Regions from separate parts of the Shewanella sp. MMG014 genome, predicted to be linked through region 1. Evidence: predicted binding sites of a transcription regulator. Region 1 holds the regulator's gene; each other region holds the start of a gene.
The links. The regulator sigma-54, encoded in region 1, starts transcription at its own class of promoters, with help from an activator protein. The targets are predictions, from matches to a motif close to GTTGGCACGNNNNTNGNNT.
Positions count from the first base shown of each region.

Region 2: fliE (flagellar hook-basal body complex protein FliE) is a predicted target of sigma-54. The motif match lies at 1,936-1,954, and genes of this name have one in related genera.
Region 3: J8L86_RS14800 (flagellar assembly protein FlgT) is a predicted target of sigma-54. The motif match lies at 2,823-2,841, and genes of this name have one in related genera.

Region 1 covers NZ_JAGJDZ010000003.1:199,229-204,044, forward strand. The annotation lists gene J8L86_RS06115 (HPr family phosphocarrier protein) at 1-16, opposite strand, end outside; gene rapZ (RNase adapter RapZ) at 19-864, opposite strand; gene ptsN (PTS IIA-like nitrogen regulatory protein PtsN) at 861-1,304, opposite strand; gene hpf (ribosome hibernation promoting factor) at 1,307-1,594, opposite strand; gene J8L86_RS06135 (RNA polymerase factor sigma-54) at 1,619-3,103, opposite strand; gene lptB (LPS export ABC transporter ATP-binding protein) at 3,308-4,039, opposite strand; partial or broken gene lptA (lipopolysaccharide transport periplasmic protein LptA) at 4,297-4,779, opposite strand.
Region 2 covers NZ_JAGJDZ010000009.1:79,377-84,192, forward strand. The annotation lists gene J8L86_RS14930 (PAS domain-containing sensor histidine kinase) at 1-441, shown strand, start outside; gene J8L86_RS14935 (sigma-54 dependent transcriptional regulator) at 434-1,780, shown strand; gene fliE (flagellar hook-basal body complex protein FliE) at 2,009-2,350, shown strand; gene fliF (flagellar basal-body MS-ring/collar protein FliF) at 2,458-4,077, shown strand; gene fliG (flagellar motor switch protein FliG) at 4,067-4,816, shown strand, end outside.
Region 3 covers NZ_JAGJDZ010000009.1:53,557-58,372, reverse strand. The annotation lists gene flgA (flagellar basal body P-ring formation chaperone FlgA) at 1-416, shown strand, start outside; gene flgM (flagellar biosynthesis anti-sigma factor FlgM) at 489-818, shown strand; gene J8L86_RS14815 (flagellar protein FlgN) at 900-1,325, shown strand; gene J8L86_RS14810 (LPP20 family lipoprotein) at 1,469-1,927, opposite strand; gene J8L86_RS14805 (FlgO family outer membrane protein) at 1,924-2,631, opposite strand; gene J8L86_RS14800 (flagellar assembly protein FlgT) at 2,922-4,109, shown strand; gene J8L86_RS14795 (6-hydroxymethylpterin diphosphokinase MptE-like protein) at 4,169-4,816, shown strand, end outside.

The sequences.
Region 1 (4,816 bases):
CTCTGGAGATATTCATCGTCACAGGTTGAGCTCTCGGTGGCGAGCGCTAACTTGGTGTTTACTGTTACTGAAGCGCTGTGTGAGTTGATCTGCAATATAAACCGAGCGATGCTGTCCACCTGTGCAGCCAATCGCGATGGTAAGGTAACTGCGATTATTGCGCTCAAGATGCGGCATCCAAGTATCAAATAAATTCTCAATCTGCCAGATGAACTTATTGACTAGGGGTTGTCTGCCTAAGAATTCTTGTACTGGTTGATCAAGACCCGTTAATGGTCTTAACTCAGGCTCCCAATGTGGGTTTGGCAAAAAGCGGACATCAAACATAAAGTCGGCTTCAGTAGGCATACCGTGCTTGAATCCAAATGATTCAAAGTGAATGACTAATTCTTTATCAACACTGCCCATAAGAATTTGTCGGACTTGATCGCTCAAATCGTAAATATTCAGCTGAGATGTGTCGATGTAGTGATCAACCATTTTGGCGATTGGCTCGAGCAATCGACCTTCAAGTTGAATCGCTTCTTGTAATGAGATTTGATTTTTTGACAGCGGGTGTAATCGACGTGTTTCACTGTATCGTTTAAGCAGTACTTGATCATTGGCATTTAAAAATAAACTAATGATCGTGGTATCGTCGGACAACAAAGCGATTTGCTGCTCTAATACTTTGCCTTGCTCTTCGATATTACGCACATCAACACTGATGGCGACAAGTTCGTTATTTCCTTTTAGCTGCTCTAGTAGGCTGCCAATCAGTGGGAGAGGTAGGTTATCAACACAGTAATAACCTAAATCCTCTAACACTCTTAAAGCAACTGACTTACCTGAGCCCGATCGTCCTGATACGATGACAAGTTTCATGCAGTAATAACCTGATACAGTTCTGTAGCGTCATGACTCTTTCGAAGTCTTTTAAGGATGAGTTTATCGCTTAATTTCTCAGCCATACTTGATAACGTGCTTAAGTGTTGCTGACATTGCTCAGAAGGAACCAATAAGGCAAATAAAATGTCTACTGGCTTCTTATCAATAGCATCAAAGTCGATAGCTTCTTCACATTTGATCAAAATAGCGATCGGCGATTCAATGTCGTCTAAACGCCCATGTGGAATCGCAATGCCATTGCCGATACCTGTGCTACCCATTTTTTCACGTGCTATTAAACTTTCGAAAATAGCTTGTGAAGATAGAGTAGGGTACTGGTCAGCCATTAAATTGCTGATAAGTTCCAGTACCTTTTTCTTACTGCCCGGAGTGGCACAGGTAGTGCACGCCGGCTGCAGGATGGTGCGAAGTTCCATCGTTAGTGTTTAATTAACTTCTCTTTGTGTTTAATTACCTGACGGTCTAATTTGTCTATCAGGGCGTCAATTGCGACATACATATCTGCGTTTTGAGATACGGCAAAAACTTCACCTCCTTTGAGGTGCAATTTAGCTTCGGCAATCTGTTGTAACTTTTGTACATTGAGCACAACGTGAACATTATTGATCTGTTCGAAGTGACGTTCAAGCTTTGAAAACTTAGTTTGCACATACTCACGTAAAGATTGAGTAATTTCGATATGGTGTCCAGTCAGGTTAATTTGCATAGATCATCCTCCAATAACAAAGGCTTATAAGCTTTTGCGTTGGTTTGAGGGAGGGATGAGCATTGCTTCACGATATTTGGCGATCGTACGCCGAGCAACATTGATCCCTTGTTCTGCCAGTAGCGTCGCCATTTTACTATCGCTAAGTGGCTTTTTCTGGTTTTCTGCGGCGACCAGCTTTTTGATAAAGGCTCTGATTGCTGTAGAAGAACACTCTCCGCCATCATCGGTACTTACGTGGCTAGAGAAGAAGTATTTTAGTTCAAAAAGGCCGCGAGGGGTGTGCATATATTTTTGAGTTGTAACCCGTGAGATGGTCGATTCATGCATCTCTACCGCTTCGGCAATATCATTTAATACCATAGGCTTCATGGCTTCTTCGCCGAACTCAAAGAAACCTTGCTGGAATTGAACAATACAATTTGCCACTTTTAACAGGGTTTCATTGCGGCTTTCAATACTTTTAATAAACCATTTGGCTTCTTGTAAGTGACCGCGAATGAATTGGCTGTCAGCTTGATTGGCTGAGCCTTTTGCCATGGCCGCATATTGCTGATTTACGCCTATTTTAGGCATATTATCTGGGTTTAATTCAACGACCCAACGGCCATTCTTTTTAAACACTGTGACATCTGGGATGACGTACTCATCTTTGATTGGAGTAATTTGTAACCCTGGGCGAGGGTTCAGTGTTTGGATAAATTGAATCGCTTCGCGTAAATCATCTTCTTTAAGCTTGGTTTTACGCATTAGTAATCTGAAATCACGGCCTGCTATTAAATCTAGGTGTTCAGATATCAGTAATTTTACATTTTCTATGCAAGGGATTTCGCTTGGGTATTGTCCCAATTGAATCATCAAACATTCGCTTAAATTTCTTGCAGCGACACCCACTGGATCAAAATGTTGTACACGCTTTAATACGGCTTCAACCTCATCAAGTTCAATATCCTCAAGACCGAGTGCATCGAGAATATCTTCTGTTGATTGGGTTAAGTAACCTCTATCATCAATTGCGTCGATGATGGCTGTCGCAATGGCGAGGTCATTTTCAGAAAATGGGGTTAAGTTTTTTTGCCATTCTAAATGTTCGTACAAACCTTCAGTCGTTTCACCTTGAAATGGCATATCGTCATCACGGCTTACAGCGCCAGAACCTGAGTTAGGAGAGGCGGTGTAGACTTCATCCCAAGTGGTATCCATTGGTAAGTCTTCAGGCATGGACTCTTTCGTAAGTGACTCTGTGGTATCGACTGATGAGGTGTCTTTTTCTACGCTGACTTGGCTGTTATCGCTAAAATCGGTGTCAGTTTGCTGAGCATTGTCTTTGACTGGTTCTTTTGCTTTGGCAAACTCATCCTCAAGCTCAAGAAGAGGATTTGAGTCAAGTGCTTGCTGAATTTCTTGCTGTAGCTCCAAAGAGGAAAGTTGCAATAAGCGAATGGCTTGTTGCAACTGCGGGGTCATTGTCAGGTGTTGACCCATTTTAAGTTGGAGTGAGGCTTTCATTTACCGCTTATCCCTAATTGAATTTCATCATCGCGACTACAATGTTATGGGTCTAGCACTTTTGTAAGTGTTAGCTAGACTTTAACCGAACTTGGGTTCTACTTTGCCAAAAATTAGCGTTACGTTTTGAGTCTAGTGTATAACGCTAAAAAGTGGGACTGGTTGGCCGCGAAAATGCCATGCTTGTACACTAAAGAATGCTAACTATAGCTTGAATTGCTCACCTAAGTATACTGACCTGACTTGCTGATTGTCTAAGATCTCAGCAGGCGTACCTTCAGCAATTAAATCTCCGTGGCTGACAATATACGCACGCTCACATACATCAAGTGTTTCACGGACATTATGGTCGGTAATCAATACGCCAAGACCACGATTTTTTAGTTGTTGAATAATTTTCTTAATATCTATCACAGAGATAGGATCAACACCCGCAAATGGTTCATCTAATAAAATAAACTTAGGATTGGCGGCTAAAGCGCGTGCTATTTCTACACGTCGACGTTCACCACCTGATAGAGCCATACCTTGGCTGTCACGAATATGGGTAATATTGAACTCTTCTAATAAGTGCTCTAACTCTTCGATTCGTTGCTCACTCGATAAGGTTTTACGGGTTTGCAGCACTGCCATGATGTTATCGTGCACAGTGAGTTTTCTAAAAATACTGGCTTCTTGAGGTAAGTAACCAATACCTTTACGAGCACGTAAATGCATTGGGTCTGCAGTCAAGTCGTCAGAATCAATCAAAATACGACCTTTATCGCTTTTGACTAAGCCAACAACCATATAAAAGGTTGTGGTTTTACCTGCACCATTTGGCCCTAAAAGACCAACAATCTGACCCGTTTTAACGGTTAGGCTAACGTTTTTGACAACTTGGCGGCTTTTATAGCTTTTTGCTAAGTTCTCAGCTGTTAAGGTAATTTGTGTCATTATTGCTTTTGCTCTGCCGCAGGGGTCGTTATGTCTGCATTGGTTGAGTTTTGAATATCAGATTCTTGAGGGGTGACTGATTCAAGGAGGGCATCAGTGTTAGTTTCAACAGCATTTGCCTCAGGAGTCACTGTTTGATTCTCAGTTACATTGTTAGATGCATTGTCAGTCGTATCAGCATCTGGGTTATCAAGCGAATCATTATTTTCTAACGGCGCTTCGTCTGAGTTATCAAGTTCTTCGTTTTCTTTATTCAAGTCAGGGTAATTTTCTGGCTGAAAAATTGTGATAACTCTGTCTTTTCCTTCACCTGTGCTTTCAGCGATCAGTTGCTGTTTATCAATATTATAGCTAATGAGATTACCAGTAACCTGACTGCCTGCCTGGTCAAGTTTTGCATTGCCTTTTAAGGTTAAAATACTGGTCGAAAGCTCATATTTTATTTCGTTTGCACTTGCGGTACCGATACGGCCATCATCGAGTTCTTGTGAGAATGTGGCTGGATTACCTGTCGCAATCATGGTTTTTTTGCCACCTGATTCTTCACTGAATGCACGTAATTGATCGGCATTAATATTAATGGTGCCTTGCGTCACATTCACTGGGCCGAAGAAAATCACTTGGTTGTTTTTAATATCTGCTTTTTGGCTGACGGCAGCGACTTTAAGCTCTTGTTGTAAATCACCTTCTTTGGCATGAGCGCCGGTGACTGTCACTAAGCTCAATCCCATTAGGCTCATACCCAGAATACTTTTTCTAATAAAGTCTGTTTTCATA
Region 2 (4,816 bases), on a different contig from region 1:
GAACCTATTGCTGAAAACAAGTCGTGTAAATTACAGTATTTTAATCATTCTAGTGATGCGATTTTAGCTAATGGTAATGCATTAAGTTCAGCGATTAACAATTTAGTGATGAACAGCTTAGAAGCCAATGCAACTGAAGTACGTATCATAACCAGTTCAACCGATCATCGTCTGAATATTGATGTGATTGATAATGGTAAAGGGCTAGCTGTTGATATGCAGCAACAAATACTTGAGCCCTTTTTTACCACAAAAAGCCAAGGTACAGGGCTTGGGCTTGCTGTAGTGCAAACCGTTGTGAGAAACCATAACGGCACGGTGCAGGTGTCATCGCAACCCGATAAAGGTTGCCTTATCAGGCTTTCATTTCCAGTGCATAATGTTGATGAACAAGTCAACGCTAAGGCAAGTTTAACTCAAACGGAGACTTCTCATGGGTGAAGCAAAATTACTACTCGTTGAGGATGATGCATCGTTAAGAGAAGCATTACTGGATACATTAATGCTAGCTCATTACGATTGTGTTGATGTTGGTTCAGCCGAAGAAGCCATCATAGCGTTAAAATCTAATGATTTTGATCTGGTTATCAGTGATGTTCAGATGGATGGCATTGGTGGCATCGGCTTATTAAATTACCTCCAGCAAAATAATAATAAGATTCCAGTATTATTAATGACAGCTTACGCCACCATTGATAATGCGGTAAGTGCCATTAAGTTAGGCGCGGTGGATTATTTGGCGAAGCCATTTGCACCAGAGGTGCTGCTCAATCAAGTGTCACGCTACTTGCCGTTAAAACAAAACCTCGATCAACCTGTTGTGGCTGATGACAAAAGTTTGGCATTACTGTCAATTGCACAACGAGTCGCAAGTTCCGATGCATCAGTGATGATTATGGGGCCGAGCGGTTCAGGTAAAGAAGTGCTTGCACGATACATTCATCAAAACAGTGCCAGAGCAGATGAGCCTTTTATTGCCATTAACTGCGCCGCTATACCTGAGAATATGCTTGAAGCAACCCTATTTGGTTATGAAAAGGGCGCCTTTACTGGCGCTTATCAGGCGTGTCCTGGTAAATTTGAGCAAGCACAAGGCGGGACGATTTTATTAGATGAAATCTCTGAAATGGAGCTTGGTCTGCAAGCTAAACTTTTACGTGTGCTGCAAGAAAGGGAAGTAGAGCGCCTTGGCGGTCGTAAAACGATATCGCTAAACGTTCGAGTGTTAGCAACCTCCAACCGTGATTTGAAAGAAATGGCATCTTCAGGTGCCTTTAGAGAAGACTTATATTATCGCATTAATGTGTTTCCGCTTACTTGGCCAGCACTAAATCAGCGACCTGCTGATATTTTACCGCTTGCTCGTCACTTGATTGTGAAACATGCAAAGCTTGCGAATATTTCACCAGTACCCACAATCGATGATGTGGCTTGTAGAAGGCTGCTGACTTATCGCTGGCCTGGTAATGTGCGCGAGCTTGATAATGTCATTCAACGAGCGCTGATATTGCATACAGGTGAAGAGGTGACAAGCAATGATATTGTGCTTGATAGTGCCGAAGTGCCGCTGCAGCCTACTGAGCAACAAGCTAAACCGAGCACAGAAACAGATGGCTTAGGGGGTGAATTAAAAGCCCAGGAACATGTGATTATTTTGGAAACATTAAATCAGTGTAATGGCAGTCGCAAAGCGGTAGCTGAAAAGCTGGGAATTAGCGCAAGAACCTTACGATATAAAATGGCGAAAATGCGCGATATGGGCATTCAAGTGCCGGCTTAATTTTCTCCTGTTAACGTTTCTGTTGTTAACGTCAGCCAGAAAACCTAGCACTTTCGCTAGGTTTTCTTATCTACAATGACGATTACTGCGCACACATTGAGCAAACGCACTGCTTTTTACCCCCAATATCTATTGTTAATAGGCATTTTTATATTATTGGCATCCTAATTGCTAAATCTATTGTAACTGGTTTTTAGTCGTCAAATATCCGACGAATAGGAGTTTACAATGCAGGTTAGCGGAAATCCTTTTTTACAAGAAATGCAATCACTTCGTGGTGAAATTTCACCTAATCTTCGTTCTCCAATTCAACCGGATATGACTCAGAAGGTGGGTAATACATCAGGGGCTGATTTTGGAGAGTTACTTTCTCAAGCCGTTGGAAGTGTTACTGCTTTACAAAAAAATTCCGCCAACCTAGCGACACGTTTAGAAATGGGTGATTCGACAGTCACACTGTCAGATACCGTAATAGCTCGTGAAAAGTCAGGTGTGGCATTTGAAGCAACTGTGCAAGTAAGAAACAAGCTTGTTGAAGCTTATAAAGAAATTATGAGCATGCCTGTTTAGGCTCTTATCAGATTAGAAAGTAGGTAATTATTGTGAGCACAGATCTCGTATTAGATTCAGATACCGTTGATAGCACAGGGATTCAGCAAGAGAACAAATCTGGCTTAATGAGTTCATTTGGCAGTGCTGATTTCATGCGTCAAATCACCATGATATTAGCGTTGGCAGTCTGTTTGGTGCTGGCGGTTTTCATGATGATTTGGGCGCAAGAGCCTGAGTTTAGACCTCTAGGTCAGATGGAAACCAATGAAATGATCCAGGTTCTGGACGTTCTCGATAAAAATAAAATTGCCTATAAAATTTCTGGTGATGTAGTCAGTATTCCAGAAGATAAGTATCAAGATGTAAAATTACTATTAGGCCGTGCAGGTGTTGAAACCTCAAGTCAACCAACCGATTATTTGAGTAAAGATAGTGGCTTTGGTGTGAGTCAACGCATGGAGCAGGCGAGATTAAAACAAAGCCAAGAAGTCAATTTAGCTCGTGCAATTGAAGAGCTTAAAAGTGTTACTCGTGCCAAAGTGATTCTAGCGTTACCAAAAGAAAATGTATTTGCCAGAAACAAATCTAAACCTAGTGCAACCGTAGTCGTTAGCGTGCGCCGTGGCAGCTTAGGCCAAGAAGAAATTGATTCCATTGTTGATATTGTCGCTTCTGCTGTTCAGGGTTTAGAGCCTACTCGAGTCACAGTGACTGACTCTAATGGCCGTTTACTTAACTCTGGAAGCCAAGATGGCGCTTCAGCAAGAGCTCGCCGTGAACAAGAGTTAGTTCAACAAAAAGAATCTGAATACCGTAATAAAGTTGATTCTATTTTAATGCCGATTTTAGGCCCTGAAAACTTTACCTCGCAAGTGGATGTCAATATGGACTTCACTGCCGTTGAGCAAACAGCAAAACGTTTTTCTCCTGATTTACCAGCAGTACGCAGCGAAATGACCATTGAGCGTAATTCATCGGGTCAGGCAATGGGTGGTATTCCAGGTGCATTATCAAACCAACCACCTATGGAGTCTGATATTCCACAAGAAGTGGGTGAATCTGAAGCCACTGCAGCTACTGGAGATAGTTTCCGTGAAGCGACTCGTAACTTTGAGCTTGATACGACTATTAGCCATACTCGTCAGCAAGTTGGTGTGGTTAGAAGATTAAGTGTATCGGTCGCCATTGACTACAAGCCTGGACCTGTTGATGAAAATGGTGTGGTAACAAGAGTACCTAGAACCGAACAAGAGCTGACTAATATCCGACGTTTATTAGAAGGGGCGATGGGATTTACCAGTCAACGTGGTGATACGTTGGAGGTGGTAACGGTTCCATTTATGGACCAACTAATTGAAGAATTACCAGCGCTTGAAATGTGGGAGCAACCATGGTTTTGGCGAGCGGTAAGGCTAATACTAGGCGCTTTATTAGTGCTAGTTCTGATATTATTTGTTATTCGTCCAATGCTAAACAGGTTATTGAAATCTAACGAAGTTGAGATGCCTGAAGAAACACGTTTAGGCCATGAGCTTGCTGAAATTGAAGATCAGTACGCTGCAGACACATTGGGCATGTTAAATACTCAGCAAGCTGATTACAGTTATGCTGATGACGGTTCGATTCAAATACCGAACCTGCACAAAGATGATGATATGATCAAGTCGATTAGGGCATTAGTGGCTAATGAACCTGAACTTTCTACCCAAGTAATTAAGAGTTGGTTACAAGAAGATGGCAAATGATGACGTAGCAGTTGCAGAGGCAACTAAAGGGTTTAACCCTGATGACTTAACGGGTATCGAGAAAACGGCTATTTTGCTGTTAAGCCTAAGTGAAGCTGATGCAGCTTCGATTTTAAAGCACCTTGAACCCAAGCAAGTCCAGAAAGTCGGTATGGCAATGGCTGCTATGGAAGAGTTTGGCCAAGAAAAAGTCATTGGCGTTCATAAGTTATTTCTTGAAGAAATCCAAAAATTCTCATCTATTGGCTTTAATAGTGAAGAATTTGTCAGAAAAGCTTTAACAGCGGCACTTGGTGAAGATAAAGCGGGTAATTTGATTGAACAAATTATCATGGGCAGTGGTGCCAAAGGTTTGGATTCTTTGAAATGGATGGATGCACGTCAGGTTGCCACCATTATTCAGAACGAGCATCCGCAAATCCAAACTATTGTTTTATCTTATTTAGAGCCCGATCAAGCGGCTGAAATTTTTAGTCAGTTCCCAGAAAATACCCGCTTAGATTTAATGATGCGTATTGCTAACTTGGAAGAAGTGCAACCTGCTGCACTGCAAGAGTTAAATGACATCATGGAGAAACAGTTTGCAGGCCAAGGCGGCGCACAAGCGGCTAAAATGGGCGGCTTAAAAGCAGCTGCGAATATTATGAACTTCCTTGATACTGGCGTAGAAAGTCAGATTATGGAAACCATGCGTGAATCTGATGAGGAAATGGCGCAACAGATCCAAGACTTAATGTTT
Region 3 (4,816 bases), on a different contig from region 1:
ATTACCCTTGGCAAATGTACTTATCGGTTAAAGTCGAAGTCATGTATCCCGTCGTCACCGCAATTGGCATCATTGAAAAAGGTGAGCTCATCACTCCTGAAGCCATCGAAATTAATTACGTTGACCAACACAGTATCCGAGGACAGTTTTTCTCAGACACAAGCAACATAATCGGCACCCGCTCTAAAAGACGTGTCGCAGCGAAAGCCCCATTGCTGAATAATAACCTATGTTTTGTCTGTAAGGGGGATTCGGTATCCATTTACGCAAAAACAAATAGCTTTGAAATAAAAACAGCTGGTGAAGCATTAAGAGATGGCAATATAGGCGATGCAATAAGAGTCAGAAATGCCAACTCAAACAGACGATTAGATGTCATTGTCACAGGAGTTGGCGAAGTTGAAGTTAGGATGTAAAATATTCCTAAAGTTTTTTCCAACAGGGTCGATAGCCTGTTAGGAAAACCATAAATTACGCTGGAGCCTAAAATGGCAATTGATATTAACAATCTTAAAACAGCATCACACACTCAGTTGCGTACTAATCGTGACTCAGGTGCTGCCCCAAAAGCTGCCGAGTCAGCTGGGCAACAGGCTGCACCTATTAAAAGTGATTCGGTCAGCATTACCTCGCAAGCACAGCAGCTGCAAGGAGCCCAAACTAACATGGCATCTTTACCTGAAATTGATCAAAGCAAAGTTGATGCAATAAAGTCAGCCATTTCAGAGGGACGTTATAAAGTCGACCCTGAAAAATTAGCGGCAAATATTGCAAGCTTTGAAGCTGACATGAGCGGACTAAATTTCGACCAAGAGTAGCGTCATACCTGCTCTTGGATAAACAATCATCATCGCATTACGCCTTGTCGTTATGATGTGGGTTTTTATAAAGAGTAAATTATGAATGAATTACTACAGCTGTTATCTTTTCAGCACGGCACTTTGTCGTCGCTGAAAAAACTTGTATCTGCAGAAAAGCAGGCCTTAGCAGATCAAGATGCCGACACCTTGTTAGCACTTGCACGCGAAAAAGTGGCGTGTTTGAATACGCTTCAACAAAATGATGAGAAATTAGCTAATCATCCTGATAAATCTTTGCTCAATTCAGAGCCTAAACTCATTGAGAAAGTCGCTGAAGCTAAAACCATTCTCGAAGAGTGTAAAGACATCAATAATCAAAATGCTAGCTTAATCGAACTGAATATCGCGAGCTTAAACCGCTTTTCTCAAGCCATGCAAATGAGTAGAAATGCCACCAGTTTAACTTATAACGATAAAGGCCGAACGTCGACAATTTCATCTTTAGGCCAAAACCTAAAAGCCTAAGTTAAGCTAATATCAATTTAAGCCATGTAGACAGTTCATCCTAGGTCAACTGCAATTTCTCCAATGGCAAAACATCATCGCTAATGACAAACATAAAAAAACCGCCTTTATTGGCGGTTTTTTTATGTTTGTCGGAATTTACATTAAAAGTATGTCACTTCTTTTACACGACGGGGGCGGTTTTGTTGCTGATAAAGATCCCACACCTGAGCAAAATCCAGCTCTAACTCGGTCACATACATATCCCCCGCAGGATAGCTTTTTACTACTTTCGCCCCTTTAATCATTCCTGACACATTGGCAGAAACGGTTTCGTTATTGAGCATCCAGTCGCTCATTTGGCTATGAGCATCAATCTGTTGACCATATACCTGCTCGGCTAATTCTCGATATGCCGCGATTTTTGACGCTTGCATGGCCATTAGAACTTTATGTGACTGCTCTTTCGCAGGCTGAGTCGCTAAAGGCGCATAACCAATTGCAGTTAACTTAGGGAACTGATCTGGCGCTTCTGTTTCCCATTGCACATATTTATCATTACTTGCACAACCACTTATCGAGATTGCCAATAATGAAACCAATAGAACCACTAACTTATTCATAATTTCGCTCCCAATACTACGGCATTACCTTGACCAGACGCTTCATGGCGGAAAAGCAATCCATCTTGAAAAATGACTTGATTTGAAGGTGATAAATAGCCAGGTAGACTATTCATATTCACAAAAGTTTGCACTGCTGACACCACCCGATTATTAGTCACATTCACAATTCTTGCATTAAGAACTAAGCCCATTGGTGTGGTATCCATAGTCGAAACGACAACGTGAGAGACAGGCAAATCAGACGGAAGTAACTTCCAATCTCGACTTAAAATAAACTCGCCATGCTCAGTTGAACGTAATGCATTCGCCACATTTAAATCGACCAAGTTAAATTCATGACTATGAAAAGCGGCAACAAAACCTTGCTGTAACTGTAAGCCTAAAGCATCCGTTTTGCTGTAATCACTGGTATTAACCGGAGTGGTTACAAGTAAAGGTTGGTCAGAGCGTAAACTGTCATTTTGTAAAACCAATTCATTTACGACTTTTTCAGCCAATATATTCACATGTGATTTAGGGGCTAGACCGGCTTTAGTAATGTCATATTGTAAAGGCGCAGGCTGCACTTCAGCATCATCACTAAACCAAAAGCTAGTTTCAGTAGGCTTTTCTACATAAGCTAACTCATTTGTCGACACAGGCGGCTCGCTAGCGCAAGCAGCCGCTAGCAACGCAATGGGAAAAATGATTAAACGGCTCATGGCTTATTCCTTATTACAATGACGTCTCAGCATTGATGTGATGTTAGGTTCAGTAATGTTGCCGCTAACTGGCTTTAGGCCTAATCAGAGCACACATTAAACACACTATAGATAGTGTATCGACCACACATTCAAAACCTTTACCTTGAAATGAAGAATTTATCTCCATCTGTTCACTGCTAAAAGCTCATACAGGCATGGTTTTTGCTTTTATTATGATAATTAATTTAAGTCGTGCTAAACCGTCATAGAGTTGGCACCCTTTTTCTTCGATATTGTGAAAAGCGAACATGAACATGCCAAACGTTAGCTCTAAATATTTGACGATTATCATGCTGGTTATTCTTTCAGCTTGTTTCAGTCACTCTGTATTAGCGCAAAGAGTTGAAGTGTCAGGAAAAGCCAAAATTATTGACGGCAATATAGATAAAGCCCGCGAGGATGCGATTAATCAAGCATTAAACTATGCCAGCTTAAAAGCGGGTGTGAACTTTAATAGCCAGCAAAGTATTAATCAGGGCAACTTAACTCAAGATGCATTTCAAATAAAACGCATGGGTCAAGCTAACGATATTGAGCTCGTGTCTGAAATCATCAGCGCATCAGATATCACGGTTATGTTGCGGCTCAATCTTGAGTCTAAACCCCAAGCACAGCAATGCCACAGCCAACAATTAAAAGCGGCAATAATGATCCCCCAAGCCATCATGCGTGACCGCTCACAACTTCGATACGGACAACTTGCTAACTTTGAACAAGCTTTATCACAGCAGTTTGGCAATTTATTAAATAATGGCTCTGACTACAGTTTTGCTCGTATGCACGCCGAGGAGAAGCTTGACCATACCAACCAACTCATTAACTTCAAAGGCCAACGCATACCAAGCTGGCTTGGCGAAATAACCGACAGCCAATATATCTTACAACCGGAAATCCTGGATATTTCAACCGAGCCATACTCGAGCTCTTTATTTGGATTATGGGATGAGACACCTTTAAGGCAAATTAATTTACGGTTTACCATGTTCCATGGCATTAGTGGTGAAAAAGTGTGGAGCAAAGACTATCAAGCAGAAGCTGAGTGGGATTTTGAACGAGATGAAACCGTTTCACCTTCAACCCAACGGTTTTGGGGCTCAACTTATGGTCAAACTATGAATCAGCTTTTACAACAAAGCACTCAAGATATTGATAATTTACTAAATTGCCGACCTTTACTCGGTCAAATCGTTGCTAAGCAAGGTAATAGAATCATCATTAATTTAGGCCGTCGAAATAACGTCAAAATGGGTGATAACTTCCAAATCGTGTTACAACAAAACATTCCTGATAGAGTGAATTTAATGCGAGCTGTTGCAACTAAAAATAGAGCTACGGTCACCATAGAACAAGTTTCAGAAGAAAGCGCCACAGCCCTACTAGAAGGTATTGAAAGCTCTGGCAACATACAGATCCAAGATATTGTGATTAAGATTTAAACATCAGTGAACATGAATCGATAAAACATATACCAATAGACAAGAAGGTTTTACTTACAATGGCTACATCACAATCAGTTTTTAATAATCAGTTCGCCATTAGTCAATTTGATGAGTACTACTTGCCCTGCATCAACAGGAATACCTTTGAAAAAGAAGACTCTATAACCGCTTTTAAAAAGAAGTATAAACAGGATATTTTTAAGGAAGATACATTACACATCATTCTAGGTCTCGATTCTGGCTTATTGGTTAATTATATTCTTGAGTCTCCACAGGTAGCAGGAAGTAAATACATTTTTGTAGAGCTTCCAGAAGTCATGTCGATGTTAAATATTGATATACCAGAGGAGCAGAAACACTACCTTAAAGTGCTAAGTCTTGAAGAACTTAATGAACATATAGAATCGGGCGAAGATGATTTATTCCTTATAAAAGATCAAATCGCCATTACACTCTCATTAGCCGCCTCTGCAGGCGTGGTTGAAGAATATTCAGGCTACTACAGCCAAATTTATAAGTTAATAAAACAACAAACCACCTCACATAAAGCAAATTTTACTCAAAAGTCATTTTTTGTAGAACAATTTTTCAATGTTGTCGAAAATAACCAACCAGCTTCGATATTGAAAAATCAATTTGCAGGTAAAACTGCAATAGTGATTGGTGGTGGCCCATCACTTGATGAACATATTGATTGGATTAAA